DNA from 2 places in the Thermosyntropha tengcongensis genome. Region 2 is predicted to be linked to the other one. Evidence: riboswitches for the same ligand, from Rfam matches in the RefSeq annotation. Region 2 holds a riboswitch; the other holds the start of a gene.

Region 1 (7,624 bases), 1.0 Mb from region 2:
AACGGGAAAGGAAACGGGGGCGGAAGTGATAAGGCTTCCCTATCCCCAGCTTAATGGGGCTATTGGGTGCTGCATATGGGGAGATGAAAAGATATGAGGTTTACCGTAATTGGATGCTGGGCACCTTATCCCAAAAAGGGAGAAGCCTGTTCCGGGTATTTGCTGCAGGAGAAAGATATCTCTCTGCTTTTGGACTGCGGACACGGGGTTTTTTCATGTTTGGGAAACTATATAGACTATAATTTTTTGGATGGGGTTTTTATAAGCCATTTTCACCCTGATCATTATGTCGATTTATATGCTCTAAGACATGCCGTAAGAGGAGCTTTCGTGCTAAAAAGGCGTACCCATAAGCTTAAGGTTTTTATTCCGGAAAAACCGGAAAAAGAGTACGAGTATTTTAAACAGGTTCCGGAATTTGAGGTTATAAAGGTCAGGGATGGATTAAAAGTAAAAGCCGGGGATATCGATTTGAGTTTTTTCAGCACCTGTCATGCTATTCCATCTTATGGGGTGGTGCTGGAAAGCGGGGGAAAAAAGGTTTTGTATACCGGCGATACTTCGCTTTTTCCTGGACTGTATAAAGGAAAATCAGATGTGGATCTTCTGGTAGCTGAGTGCTGCCTTTTCAAATCGGAAACCGAATATGCAAGAAAGATGGGGCATATGACTACTAATGATGTGGCAGCTCTGGCTGACAAGCTGCAGGCGAAAGCTCTGCTGGCTACTCATTTCTGGCCGGAATATGAGGTAGAAAAACTTAAAAAGGAAATAGAAGAGGCATATAAAGGGAAGCTTTTTATGGCTGAGGCTGGTTTAAGAATAGATATATGATGGTGGAGAGGATGTCTATGCGCACGATTGCAGCAGAAGTGATAAAAAACGGGGTATGTCAGGCGGTTATAGATGCTAATATTAGGCTGCCTGATGATATAAGACAGGGGCTTAAAAAAGCATATGAGGAAGAAGAAGGAATTGCCCGCAGAATACTTGAAATACTCCTTGCCAATGCTGATATGGCTGTAAAAGAGAAGATGCCCTTGTGCCAGGATACAGGAATGGTGGTAGTAGAAGTTAAACTGGGACAGGAGGTTATAATAAGCGGGGGGAGCCTAACAGAAGCAGTAAATGAAGGCATAAGAGAAGGGTACAGGAAAGCTTATTTCAGGCCTTCAGTTGTAAATGATCCCCTTGTGCGGCAGAATACCCGTGATAATACTCCGGGAATAATCCATATTGAGCTGGTGCCGGGAGAGAATATTGAGATAAGCGTATTGCCCAAAGGGGCAGGCAGTGAAAATATGGGCAAGGTTGCCATGCTGAAGCCTTCCCAGGGAGTGGAAGGGATAAAGGAGTTTGTCGTTAAAGCGGTAGAGGAAGCAGGGGCTAATCCGTGCCCTCCTGTTATTGTGGGGGTAGGGATAGGAGGCAATATGGAAAAGGCTGCTTATCTTGCCAAAAAAGCGCTTATGAGGCCAATTGATGTGCGCAGTGAAAGGGAGGATGTAAAAAAACTGGAAGAGGAACTGCTTTTTGCAATTAATGCCTTAAATATTGGCCCCCAGGGGTTGGGAGGGAAAACTACGGCACTGGCGGTAAATATAGAAACTTATCCTACCCATATAGCAAGCCTTCCGGTAGCAGTAAACCTGGGATGTCATGCTACCAGAAGAGCAAAGGTGGTAATTTAGGGAGGGCAGTTATGAAGATAATCAAAGCACCGGTTAGTGATGAAGATATATTGAACCTTAAAATGGGAGAAGAGGTGCTGGTAGAAGGGACAGTTTATGCAGCCAGGGATGCTGCTCATAAACGGATGACAGAAAGTCTGCAAAAAGGAGAATCCCTGCCGTTTGATATTAAAGGGCAGATAATATATTATGTAGGGCCCTGTCCTGCTCCCCCGGGAAAAATTATTGGTTCTGCCGGACCGACTACCAGTGGCAGGATGGACAGTTATACGCCCCTTCTTTTAAGCTGTGGGCTAAAGGTGATGATCGGCAAGGGAGAACGTTCAGCTGAGGTAATCGAAGCCATGAAAAAATATGGCTCTGTCTATCTGGCAGCAGTGGGAGGAGCTGGAGTTTATTTGGCACACAAAATAAAAGAGGTGGAAGTGATAGCCTATAAGGATTTGGGTCCGGAGGCACTGCTGAAATTAAAGGTGGAAAATTTCCCGTGTATTGTGGCTATAGATGCAAAAGGAAATAATATTTATAATAGGGAATAGAAACTTATGGAAAAAATAAACGTTATGGAGGTATTTTATGCAAAGGCCTAGCAACCGTGCAGCTGATGAAATGAGACCGGTAAGGATTATCCCGGGTTTTGTAAAACATCCTGATGGCTCAGTGCTTATTGAGGTGGGAGATACCAGGGTATTGTGTTCGGCTTTTATCGAAGATAAAGTTCCTCCTTTTCTGAAAGGTACGGGAAGCGGGTGGGTTACTGCTGAATATTCCCTGCTGCCTGCATCAACAGTTACCAGGACGCCGCGGGAAGTAAGCAAAGGAAGGATAAGCGGGCGCACTTCAGAAATCCAAAGGCTTATCGGCAGAGCATTAAGGGGGATAGTAGATCTTAATGCTTTGGGAGAACGAACCGTCTGGATTGACTGTGATGTTATCCAGGCAGATGGAGGGACCAGAACTGCTTCCATAACTGGCAGTTTTGTCGCTTTGTTTTTAGCCCTGCAGAAGCTCAAAAATGAAGGGGTTATTGAGACGATACCGATTAAAGATTATGTGGCAGCTATCAGTGTAGGTATTTATGAGGGGGTACCCATTCTGGACCTGGAATATGCAGAAGATTCAGCAGCTGAAGTAGATATGAATGTGGTGATGACCGGAAAGGGAGAATTTGTTGAGGTGCAGGGAACAGGAGAAGGAAGGCCTTTTAGCCGGGAAGAGCTTGATGATATGCTTGCTTTGGCAGCAGCAGGCATAGAAAGGCTTATTGAAATGCAAAAAGAAATTGTAGGAGAGATAAAATATGAGAAAGATACTCCTTATGACCAGGAATCAGAAGAAGAAGAAGGAACTTGCGGAGATACTGTCTGACCTTAAGGTACAGGTTATTACGCTGGAAGAAATAGATGTAGAAGTGCCGGAGATTGAAGAAGATGGCGCTACTTTTGAAGAAAATGCGGTTAAAAAGGCTTCCATAACGGCTAAAATTACTGGATATATATGTTTGGCTGATGATTCCGGTTTGATGGTAGATGCTCTGGATGGCAGGCCGGGGGTTTATTCCGCTCGTTTTGCAGGAGAAAAAGCAACTGATGAGCAGAATAACCTGAAGCTTTTGAAAATGCTTGCAGATATTCCAGAGGATAGAAGAACTGCCAGATTTGTATGTGTTATAGCTATTTGTACACCAGAAGGAGAAACTTTTACAGTAAGAGGCGAATGTGAAGGGAAAATAGCTTTTGCTCCGCGTGGAGACAAAGGTTTTGGCTATGATCCACTTTTTATTCCGGAAGGTTATAATGCTACCTTTGCTGAACTTGATGCCGGGGAAAAAAGCCGAATAAGCCATCGAGGAAAAGCCTTGGCGAAAGCGGTGGCTGTTATCAAGGAACTTGTAAGCAGGGATGTATGATGTGGAAGGCTTTGGATTACAAAAGAATTGCTGTTTTAGGGGATACCCACAACAACATAGATCATCTGGCTGCCATGCTTAAAAGGCAGGAAGTTGAATATTTTTTATTTACCGGTGATTATTATGATGATGCAATAAGGTTAGCCAGGGAGGCCAGGATTGGATTTACCGGTGTTCTGGGGAACTGTGACCTTATAAACGGAAAGACCGGGGCTTCTCTGGAAGAATATATTGATATAGGGGGTAAAAAAGTTTATCTTCTGCACGGGCATCAGTACCGGGTAAAGGAAGGTTTAAATGCTCTTTATTACAGGGCACTGGAAGTTGAGGCTGATGTAGTAATATTTGGACATACCCATGTGCCTTTTTGTGAGAGGATTGGTGATATACTTTTTTTAAACCCAGGCAGCCCAGCAAAGCCCAGACAAAGATTAAAAGGTACATATATGCTTATCGACACGGGAAAAGATTATTTTGATATCAAATTAATCGAAAAATAATATTTTGAATATAAATAAAGTTGTGAAAATTTTAACTTAAAAAAGTCTTGTCAAGAGGAAGAAGAATTTTATATAATTGTCCAAAAGATGTAAATAAAGAGTTAATTCTATGAATTGGATTTTTATTTTCAATAAAACTGAATACTTTCGGATGAAGGATATGAGAGAGGATTTTTTAAAAAATCGCCGAAGAGGCAAGCCTTTGATCGGCATAATCAAAGGTGGAACTTTCAGGCAAAAGGATCATATCCAGACGAAGCCCTGAAGAAGCAATTTCGACAGGGAAGAAAATGCCACATTTTCTTCCCTGTCGAAATTTTTTATGTATACACATTTTACATAATATTATAGGCTCACCGTTTTTTTACTTCCGATATAGACATCATTGTATACCACCTGTTTAAAAGGGAAAGCTAAAATAAAGCAAAGAGGAGGCAGAAGGAAAGTGAATGCTCTTTATGATGTTAAGAAAGCTAATCTGCTTTACGGCAAAGTGATAAGAGATCAGATTTTGTCTGAAGTTGCTGCTGAAATAGAGGAACTCAAGAAACAGCATGTAGCACCTTTCCTTATGACGATTGAAGTTGGGAATGATCCGGCGACTGCTGTTTACAAGGAATCGCAGCGCAAGCTGGCAGCTCAGATTGGTATAAATTATGAAACTATTGAGCTTTCCCGCAATACTTCCGAAGAAAGGCTTCTTAAGATGATTGACCGCATAAACCGCGACCCTGTTATAAATGGGCTTATGGTGCATATGCCGCTTCCGGAACATATTGATGCACGCAAGGTACAGTGGAGCATAAACAGCCTTAAAGATGTAGAAGGGGTAACTCCCTATAATATGGGTAAACTCTTTTTGGGAGCAGAAGCGCTTTATCCATGTACAGCCGAGTCTATAATGGCTTTGATAAGGTCGACCGGGGTTGATCTTAAAGGAAAAGAGGTTACCGTAGTAGGAAGCAGCTCTATCGTTGGAAGGCCGGTAGCCACTATGCTGCTTAAGGAAGAAGCGACAGTTTCTATATGCCACTATCAAACTTCCAGGCGGGGGATGCTGGAGCACCATGTACGCAATGCGGAAATCCTGGTAGTGGCAGCTGGCGTACCGAACCTTATTCCTGGCGAATGGATCCGTGAAGGGGCTATAGTCATCGATGCTGGAATTAATCGAGTAGGCAAGGATATTGTTGGTGATGTTGATTTTGAGGGGGCTTTAAAGAAAGCCAGTTATATAACACCGGTACCCGGGGGGGTAGGAGCAGTTACCGTTGCCTATTTAATGAAAAATACGGTAACGGCACTCAAAAGACAGCTGGCAGCACAACATGGCTAAAAAGGAGGTAAAAGGTTATGAGTCTTAAAAGGACGCCCCTTTTTCCCATGCATGAGAAATATGGGGGAAAGCTTATTGATTTTGGAGGCTGGGAATTATCTGTACAGTTTGAAGGAATTATCAAAGAACACCACATGGTAAGAACTAAAGCCGGGCTTTTTGATGTTTCCCACATGGGAGAAATCGAAGTTACCGGGGAAAAAGCCGAAGATTTTGTGCAGTATCTGGTTACCAATGATGCCAAAAAGCTTAGTAACTATCAGGTTATGTATTCCCTGATGTGTTATGAAGATGGGGGAATAGTAGACGATTTGTTGGTCTATAAGTATAATCCCCATCATTTCTTCCTGGTGGTAAACGCGGCGAATGTAGAAAAAGATTTTGCATGGATAAAGGAACATGCTTTTTCTGGAGTAGAAGTGAAGAATGTTTCTGACCAGTATGCACAGCTTGCCCTGCAGGGGCCAAAAGCACAGGAGATTTTGCAGAAACTGACGGATACTGATCTGGAAACCATTGATTTCTTCTGGTTTAATCCGGATGTAAAAGTGGCTGGGGTCAGCTGTATAGTTTCCCGTACTGGTTATACCGGGGAAGATGGTTTTGAAATTTATATAAGGCCTGAAGATGCTGTACATGTTTGGGAAGAGATACTTAAAGCGGGAGGTGAGGATGTAGTACCAGTAGGGTTGGGAGCTCGCGACACTTTAAGGTTTGAAGCCAAACTTCCTTTATATGGGCAGGAAATAGATAAGGATATTACCCCGCTGGAAGCAGGTTTGGGATATTTTGTAAAGCTTAAATCGGAAGATGATTTTATTGGCAAAAATGCTCTTTTAAGGCAGAAAGAAGAAGGCTTAAAACGCATCCTGGTTGAGTTTGAAATGATAGGCAAGGGGATACCGCGCCATGGTTATGAAGTATATAAAGATGGGGAAAAAATAGGCTGGGTAACCAGTGGTGCCCATTCTCCCACTTTTGACAGGAGCATAGGCCTGGCGCTGATAAAGAAAGATTACAGTTCTGAAGGTACCGAGATTGATATTATGATTCGCAATAAGCCGGTAAAGGCACGGGTAATGAAAAATTCTTTTTATCAAAAACAAACCAGAAACAAAAAAAATAAATAAAAACGGAGGGATATATTATGCGTACTGAAAAAGATTTGCTTTATACTGAAAATCACGAATGGCTGAAAGTAGAAGGAGATAAAGCTTATATAGGCATAACGGATTATGCACAGGAACATTTGGGAGATATAGTTTTTGTTGAATTACCGGAAGTAGATGCTGAATTTGACGCTGATGAAGGGATTGCCGTGGTAGAATCGGTAAAAGCAGTTTCTTCTGTTTATACACCGGTATCCTGCATTATAGTAGAAGTAAATGAAGAGCTGGAAGGGTCTCCTGAACTGCTGAATGAGGATTGTTATGCTAACTGGATTGCACTTATCGAAATAAAAGACAAATCTGGTTTGGATAAACTCATGAATGCGGAAGCTTATGAAGCTTTTTGCGCTGAGCAGGAAGAGTAATCTTTTAGGGAGGAGATATTGATGAGATATACTCCTAATCCTCCGCAGGTAGCCGAGGAGATGTTAAAAAGCATTGGGTTCAGCTCTTTTGAAGATTTATTTGCTGATATTCCAGAAGAGGTAAAGCTTAAAAGGGAGCTTGATTTACCTCCTGGTTTAAGCGAGATAGAAGTAAGGCGCGAACTTATCAATAAGGCCAGGCGAAATATAACTGTAGATGAATACCCTTGTTTCCTGGGGGCAGGAGCATACGACCACTTTGTTCCAGCGGTGGTGGACCAGATTCTCCTGAGATCTGAATTTTATACTGCCTATACTCCTTATCAGCCAGAGATAAGCCAGGGAATACTCCAGTCCATTTTTGAATATCAGACTATGATATGCAATCTCACCGGACTTGAGGTTTCCAATGCCTCCATGTATGATGGGGGCACTGCCCTGGCGGAAGCCTGTCAGGTAGCCGCTTCTAGCAAGGCTAAAAAGATAGTGGTGCCGGATACTATTCATCCGGAAAACCTGTCTATACTAAAAACCTATGAGCTGTCAGGAAAGTTCTATCTTGAAGTGGTGCCTGGAAGAAACGGTTTTATGGATGTAGAGGCGATGAAAGAAAAGATAGATAAAGAGACAGCCGGGGTAATTGTTCAGCAGCCT
Region 2 (7,624 bases):
TACAGCAGGTACATCTGCTACATCTTCCAGTTCTTTTATCATCGTTGCACCGCAACGGGTACAGGTACCTCAGGTAGAGGTGAGTATAATCGCATCCACTCCAGCTTCCTTAAGTTCCAGGGCTATTTCATGGGCGAATTTTTTGGAGTTGGCAACGGAAGTACCATTCCCAACTGTAGTATAGAAAACATTGTGCAGGCTGCCGATTATGCCTTCTTTTTCCATTTCACGCAGAACATCTACCGGCAGTACCCGGTCGGCATCCTGATTAGCATAAACCGGGTCATATCCACCATGAGCAGTTTCATAAGTTTCAGCAGTAAGGTCAGTTACGCCGGTTATATCATACCTTCCGTATTTGGAAGCACTGGAAGATTCAATGCGGTCAGGGTTCCCTTTCGGTACAATACCGCCGGAAGTAACCAGAGCAATCTTGGCTTTGCTCAAGTCTTTAACTGCTGGACGCGGTTTTACGCGGTCAAAAACCGGCATGGGATATTCAGTTTTGAAAGGCTCGCCTTTTAATTTAGCTACCAGCATATCAACAGCACGGGCAGAACCTCTCTTTTCATGGAATACGTTTTTGCGTACCCCTTTGGCAAAGTAGCCTTCTTCATCAGGTGAGCCAATTGGCTGTCCTTTTGCCAGTTTCACTGCCAGCTTGGCCATGGCAGGAATCGCTTTTCTCATCTGGGCAGCTGAATTACCGGTTTTGATAATATAAACATCTTTTTTATACATATCGGTTCCAGGATTTTCTTCATAAAGTCCAGTCAGAGCCGGAATATTAAGTCTTTCCTGTACCGCTTTACATACAGCGCCACATGCCATTCCATAACGTCCAGCATTAAATCCAGGTCCTGCAACCACGATGTCCGGTTTAAAGCTGGCAATCATTTCAATTACTTCATTTAAAGCTGTCTCTGTATTTTCATTAAAATAAGAGTCTCCACATATTACAGTTCCCACTATTTTCATATCCGGATCTAAAGCCTGCTGCAGCGCAGTACCCGGTCCTACAGGTCCATCCTGTTTCAAGGGAGCTATATCAGCTTTTTCTTCTCCACCTATTTGACCAAAGAACTGGTTCAAATAATGGACAACCCTGATCTCTGCCATTTTTCTTTTCAACTCCTTTTCTTAGCCAATTAACATCCACATTCTTTTCTGATATTTTCCATTTCGGCACAAAGAGCATCTACATCTAAGACCATTTCCATCATGCCGAGCTGTTCTTCATAAACCTGAGGATCAATAAGGTCCTTAAGCTCGAAAATGTGGAATACTTTCAGTTTAAGCTCTACTCCGGTCAAAGGACCTGCCATAGTCGGGTCGCCAACCATTACAGTTTCAGCTGTTAATCCAGCAGATTCTGCTTCAGCAGCACCAATTACCACGATTACATTTTCATTGCCGTATTTTTCAGCAGCTTCTTTAATACGAGCTTGATTGGCCATGTCCATGGCCCCGGCTGCAGTTCAGACGAAGCACTCAGTGCTGGTGAAGATTATTTCTCCTCCTATAGTTTCCATGCAGGCAGCGATAGCCGGACCAGGAATACCGTCACGGTCACCTAATATACAGATTTTTTTATTTTCAAAAAAGCTCTTATCCATTAAAAACACTCTCCTTCCTCTAACTCTCTATATTATTTTTAAAAATTAGAAGCCCAAAGCTCCCATTTTGTTGTAACCTAATTCGTTAGTAGCACCAGTAATAGCCTGTATCTCAACAGTTATAGAACCGTCTTCTGCCAATGAACCATCAAAGCCACCAGCAATTACGTTAACGGCATCGATGTAGCCTATTACACGGTCTAATTTGGGCAGAGTAATTACTTCATTAGCATTTCCGCCACTTACTACCGCGTCAGCAGAAGGATGGGAATCTGCCAGTGACTGGGAAGCTCCATCTCTTCCTGCATATTCATCAGTTACACAAACAGTTTTAACACCTAAAGCAGCAATCTTGCGGCAATTCATTATAAGGTCAGCATCAGGATTACCAAAGCCTTCTTCACTGATAATTACCCCGTCAACACCCAGATATTCTACCAGTTTGGCAGTAAAGTTCGAGCTACGTTCTTTATCAAGCAGGGTAACATTTTCATTGGTGCAGATAACGCCTATAAAGTTGTAATCCTTGCCATGTCTTTCATAGAGATCATATATAATGGGGTTATTCATGTGATGGAAAGTAGTATTTTTGTCACATGAAGATACGCAGTTACCGCTTATAATAGCCCCATCCATTACTTCCGTCGGATAAATGAAAGTTGGCAAAATCTGTTTGGCATCTACACCATAAAGATAGGTGTCATGCATAAGTCCCTGGCTCTGCAGCATGTAAACATAAGCAACCTTGGGAAGGTCAGGATATTCTTTAAGCTGTTCAAATAAAGGCTTGGTTTCATATACTTTAATTTCATCAGGTTCTACATTTCTGGCTACTTCAGCTATATAGCGGGTAGCTTTAAGTCCAGCCATTCTTACAGCTGCTTCATGTTCATGCTGCTGTAAACCTTCCACCTTATCAACCAGTATTACTACATTTATAGTTTTGGAAAAAGGTGTATAATCTGCTCCCGGTCCGGTCATATCGATAATTCCTTCCTGGAAGCCGACGATCTTACCTACCGTTAAAACAGTCATACCTTTTAAAACATGGGTTCTTCCTGACCCTACAATTTCAGCATTGCCAAAGAAACCGGGGAAAACCTGGCCATTACCGGAAACCTTAACCCTCGGTTCCAGAACATCTTTTACCGGACAAATTCTTACTGAGTCACCAGGGCGTACAATTTCTACATCAATTTTTGAAAAGCGTTCATCCTGTATTTCTTTTAAAAGTTCATCCTTGTTAATATAAACTACACCATCTTTAAATTCGGTCTTATCCCCGAATTTAACATCCTTGACATGAATATTGCCAAGTTCTAATCGCATCCTTATCCCTCCAGACTATTCAACATACTTTTTAATCTTTTCTTCTATATCTTCCGGGGTAATATCCTGACCGGAAAGCTCATCTATCTTTTCTCCATTCTTATAGAAGAGCATAGCCGGCAGTCCCAATACCTTCTGGCTTATCGCCAGCCTCCTGTTCCCCTGGGTGTTGCAGGAACAGAATTTCATCCTGCCCTGGTATTTCTCAGCCAGTTCTTCTACATACGGCATGAGCTCAAGGCACTTCTCACATTTGGGGCCCCACCAGTCTACCATTACTACCCCTTCAGCATTTAACACTTCCTGTTCAAAGTTGTCCTTATCTACTTCCAGAAGCTTGGCACTCATCTCTTCACTCCTCCTTTTTTATAGATTGGTTATCGCTTTTAAGCCTTCTACGCTTAAATCATAAGTCTCTGCCTTGATCTCCCCATTTACAAAGAGATGCACCAAAGGCAGCCTGTTCTTGTCTATGCCATAACGCCTTTCTACCAGCTCATTACGGGTAGCGTCCACTTTTACCAGCGACAGCTTGTCGTTGTTCTCTCTTACAAACTGGTCCACTATCCCTATCTTTTCGGTTCCTTCCATATCGGTCGGGTTGTAGTAAGCTACCAGTACAGGCTTTTCGGCCTTTAACACTTCTTTTTCCCACAAATCGGTTTCATGCACATACTTCTCGGCCGCTACCGCTGCTATTGCTCCATCTGCTGCAGCTGTTACTACCTGCCTTAAATATTTGGCTCTTACATCTCCTGCTGCAAATACTCCTTCTATGTTGGTTGCCATCTTTTCATCGGTTATGATATATCCCTGGGCATTGAGCTCTAACTGGTCTTTTACCAGCTCACTCATGGGCTGGGTACCTATGAAGATGAATACCCCGTTCGTCGGATATTCGGTTTCTTCTCCGGTCTTGATGTTCTTTAAAGTTACGCTTTCTACCAGTTCATCCCCATTTATGGATTTTACGGTTGAGTTCCATATCCATTTAATCTTGGGGTTCTTAAAGGCTCTCTCGGCTGATACTTTGTTGGCATCTACTTTGCCTTCTTCATGAATTACTATAACCGTTACATTCTCAGCAAATTTGGTAAGGTACTCAGCTTCTTCCACTGCAGCATCCCCGCTGCCTACCACTACTACATCCAGTTCTTCGAAAAGGTCAGCATCACAGGTTGCGCAGTAGCTTACGCCTTTACCCCGAAGTTTCCCTTCGCCAGGCACATTCAGCATTCTGGGCACTGCGCCTAAAGCGTAAACAACTGCTTTTCCGTAATATTCCCCTTTTCTCCCTACTACCTTTTTAGGATTGGATTTGAGGTCCAGGGAAACAATAGTGTCTTTTATAAGTTCAGCTCCGAAATCTAAAGCATGGTTGAGCATGGCTTCCGTAAGTCCGGGTCCGGTTGTTCCCCGTCCAAATCCAGGATAGTTCTCAAGTTCGGAAGTGGTGGCAGCCTGTCCACCAGGACGTCCTTTTTCAATTATGGCGGTTTTTAATCTTCCTCTTGCTCCATACATGGCAGCAGAAAGTCCTGCCGGCCCTCCACCTAATACCAGAAGATCATATACATTCTCCATATTTTTAGGTCACCTACCTTTCAAGTAATGAATCCAATGCATTTAAAAGCAGTTCTTTATCAACCAGCTGAAAATCTTCAGCATAGTTTACTTTTAAATCAGGACGAGTAGCCTCGGCAGCCATAACCTCAACTTTTTCCAGCGCATGATTTATAATCTTTAAATCATTTTCATCCGGCAATCCCTGTTTTTTGCTCACTACAATCGAACGATACGGATTCTGGTTAGGCTTAATACTGCCCGCCAAAGGATGGGAAAGCAGCTTGTGTCCCGTACCAACAAAATTTAAAGCCGTATAATAAACAGCCTGTGAGGTTCCTTCCACCCAGCATATTTCATACTTATCTATATTTTTAACCATCGGGTTGTTAGTTATTATTAAAACCTCGTCCCGATACATAAAAATTCCTCCAAAAATGACTTAAAAAAGGAACAGAAGACTTTATAGGTGATCCTTGTCCTCTGTTCCCTAACCTGAGAGATTCGCCCTATTAAGAATAAGGCTTGCTCCTTCGGTGTCTTACGACTCTCCAGAGTTTCGTCCAGAAGCGATACGCCGACCTGAGAGTTTCACCAGATACCGGATGCAGTATATCTGGCTTGCTCCTTCGGTATAAGGATTTCACCTTAATTCTCTCGCTTCTGTCATCCGAAATTATTAATTTTTAAACCCGATCTCAATAAAAGCCGTTCTCATTAATTTACGCTTCTAACATCTTGCATACTGCTTGATAAATTTTGTCCTTGCTCGCGCCGCCTTGCTTTAAAAACTCCTCAATTTCTTTCTTTCTATTATTTACATATGCTTCATCCTTGATGGAAGGCAGATTTATCTTTACATTCATTACTGCTCCTTCCAGTCCGGTATGAGCTGCCAGGGAAGCAACCCCGATATCGCTTATAGCATTAGTATTGACTTTATTTACAATACCTTCAGCCAAAGTCAAAACTTCCAGACAGGTTTTAGCAATGGTATAAGGTACATCCGCTGCTTTTTTATAAGCTTCCTGAATAGCAGCTTTTCTCGCTTCTTTTTCTTCTTCAGTTTCTTTTGGCATTTTGAAAGCTGCCATTACTTCATTAAAGGCATTAGTATCATCATCAACCAGCTGGGTCAATTTTTGATGTAAAGCCTCAGCTTTAGCAAGAGCCTGCTCCATTTCGCTCTGTACTTCTTCATATCCTTTTTTGCCAATAGTCAAGCGACATACCATGGCAACAAGTCCTGCTGCTAAGGCTCCTGATACTGCCGATACACTTCCACCACCAGGAGCTGGAGAGTCTGAAGCCAGTTCAGCTATAAATTCTTTTACTTTCATTTCTACTAACATTCCTCTTCCCCCTTACAGCCCAATCAGGTGATTTTCAATAATCTGCTTGCGGTCCCAGTCTACCAGCCGCAGGTAGTATTCCACACAGTTAAGCAGGGCATCCAGGTGTACAGTCCCTACTATCTGGGTTCCTACTACTTCCAGGCCATATCTGGCTGCTTCGAATTTTACTACTTCCAGGGCTCTGTATATCGGTGTAGCATCGGTATCGAACATGTTCATGGATACTGCCACCTGATTCCTGTCTTCCAGACGGAATCCTACCGCGCGTACGGTGGAGAATCCGCCAGACGGACCTCTCATCATCTTGGCTATGGTCTTGGCTATTTCTAAATTGTCGGTGTTCAGGATTATGTTTACTGCGGTAAGCCCTCTCATGGCTGCACTGACAATAGTTGCCCCCGCTGTCGGATGCAGAGCGGCAGGCCCAATGTCCGGCGCCCTTTCCGGGGTATGGGCTACCTCTTTTAATCCTTCATACTGCCCTTTTCTTATGAAAGCCAGGTCTTTTCTCTGTTCATTGCGGGCGTTTTCGCCGCTGAAATATACCGGCACTTTATAGCGGTTGTATATTTCCTGTCCAATCTCTTCTGCCAGCTGTACGCACTCTTCCAGGGTTATGTTGGCCAGGGGGAAGATGGGAATAGTATCCTGGGCCCCTATGCGCGGATGGCTTCCCTGCTGTTCCTCCATATTGATAAGTTCATAGGCTTTGCCGGCCATCTGCAAAAGAGCTTCTTTTAAAGGTTCCGGCTCTCCTATCACTTCTACTACGGTGCGGTTAAAGTCATAATCCGGATAGTAGTCAATAAGCTTTACTCCCGGTACCCCTTTTAAGGGTGCCACAATCGCTTCTACTACTTCCATGCGCCTTCCTTCGCTGAAATTAGGTACGGCATGAATATACTTCTTCAATTAAGGTCTCCTCCTTGCATTTTATTTCTATCAGGGATTAAGGACTTAAGCCTTAATCCCTGTTTTTTACTTATTCTTCATCCTCTTTTTCCATAAAAACTGCAGCTTCTAATTGTTGCTGACAAGCTACTTTTTCTAACCCATGGTCCAAAGACAGCTTATTTCTGATTTTTGGGCAGAAGAGCAATAGCCCGGATGGGAGAACCGGACCCATCCTTGATTTTGAGCGGCAGACCGATGTATATAAACCGCTTGCCTGCTACCTTGTCCAGATTGCAGTAGTGCTCGCTGTTGGTTATACCGTACCGGCCGCATACCCAGTGACCCGAGAAGTTGAGATCGTCCGGAGTCAGGTCGATGGCCGGAGCATCGATACCAATATTGACGACACCCTGCTCCGCCAGCCATACAGCTGCCCTTTCGGACACACCAGTGTACGGCCCTTCAGCATATTCCTTGGTCGGGTAGTGGCGATCGTAATGGCCCGTCCACATTATAAAAATGTCGCCCTTGCGGATCTCGAGTCCAGCCTTGTCCAGAGCTTCTTGAATATCCTCCGGTTCAATATATTTGGGGTATTGTACATGCCTCAGGTCTACGCAGATGGCATCACCGATGAAGAATTCGAATCCCATCTGGTCAATCGTTGGCCCATTAGGTTCGTATTCCCAAACCGCATCAACATGAGTCCCCGCATGCTCGCTGAGGAGCAGATTACGGGCTGAGAATCCAAGGGTCGGAGAACCGGTCGCCTTCTGGTTCTCTTCGTGGGTCTGGTTCACCATGATAAAGGTCTTCTGATGGATGGGGAAGAGCGGCATTCCCTGGTAAATAGGCTGCGATAAATCA

What was found. Region 2 has a riboswitch for glycine ahead of ACZ42E_RS07035 (GrdX family protein). Riboswitches for the same ligand answer to the same signal wherever they lie in the genome.
Region 1: another riboswitch for glycine. It lies ahead of ACZ42E_RS02135 (bifunctional 5,10-methylenetetrahydrofolate dehydrogenase/5,10-methenyltetrahydrofolate cyclohydrolase); the one in region 2 lies ahead of ACZ42E_RS07035 (GrdX family protein).

What each region holds. Positions count from the first base shown of each region.
Region 1 covers NZ_AP042437.1:447,767-455,390, forward strand. The annotation lists gene ACZ42E_RS02100 (acyl-CoA dehydratase activase) at 1-97, shown strand, start outside; gene ACZ42E_RS02105 (MBL fold metallo-hydrolase) at 94-834, shown strand; gene ACZ42E_RS02110 (fumarate hydratase) at 852-1,691, shown strand; gene ACZ42E_RS02115 (Fe-S-containing hydro-lyase) at 1,703-2,230, shown strand; gene rph (ribonuclease PH) at 2,268-3,059, shown strand; gene ACZ42E_RS02125 (XTP/dITP diphosphatase) at 2,992-3,600, shown strand; gene ACZ42E_RS02130 (metallophosphoesterase) at 3,612-4,100, shown strand; glycine riboswitch at 4,252-4,356, shown strand; gene ACZ42E_RS02135 (bifunctional 5,10-methylenetetrahydrofolate dehydrogenase/5,10-methenyltetrahydrofolate cyclohydrolase) at 4,546-5,436, shown strand; gene gcvT (glycine cleavage system aminomethyltransferase GcvT) at 5,454-6,566, shown strand; gene gcvH (glycine cleavage system protein GcvH) at 6,584-6,970, shown strand; gene gcvPA (aminomethyl-transferring glycine dehydrogenase subunit GcvPA) at 6,992-7,624, shown strand, end outside.
Region 2 covers NZ_AP042437.1:1,473,159-1,480,782, forward strand. The annotation lists gene grdB (glycine reductase complex selenoprotein B) at 1-1,119, opposite strand, end outside; gene grdA (glycine/sarcosine/betaine reductase complex selenoprotein A) at 1,149-1,616, opposite strand; gene ACZ42E_RS07020 (glycine/sarcosine/betaine reductase component B subunit) at 1,662-2,945, opposite strand; gene trxA (thioredoxin TrxA) at 2,961-3,293, opposite strand; gene trxB (thioredoxin-disulfide reductase) at 3,312-4,529, opposite strand; gene ACZ42E_RS07035 (GrdX family protein) at 4,543-4,929, opposite strand; glycine riboswitch at 4,990-5,065, opposite strand; glycine riboswitch at 5,069-5,178, opposite strand; gene ACZ42E_RS07040 (cyclodeaminase/cyclohydrolase family protein) at 5,231-5,860, opposite strand; gene ftcD (glutamate formimidoyltransferase) at 5,873-6,775, opposite strand; gene ACZ42E_RS07050 (cyclase family protein) at 6,934-7,624, opposite strand, start outside.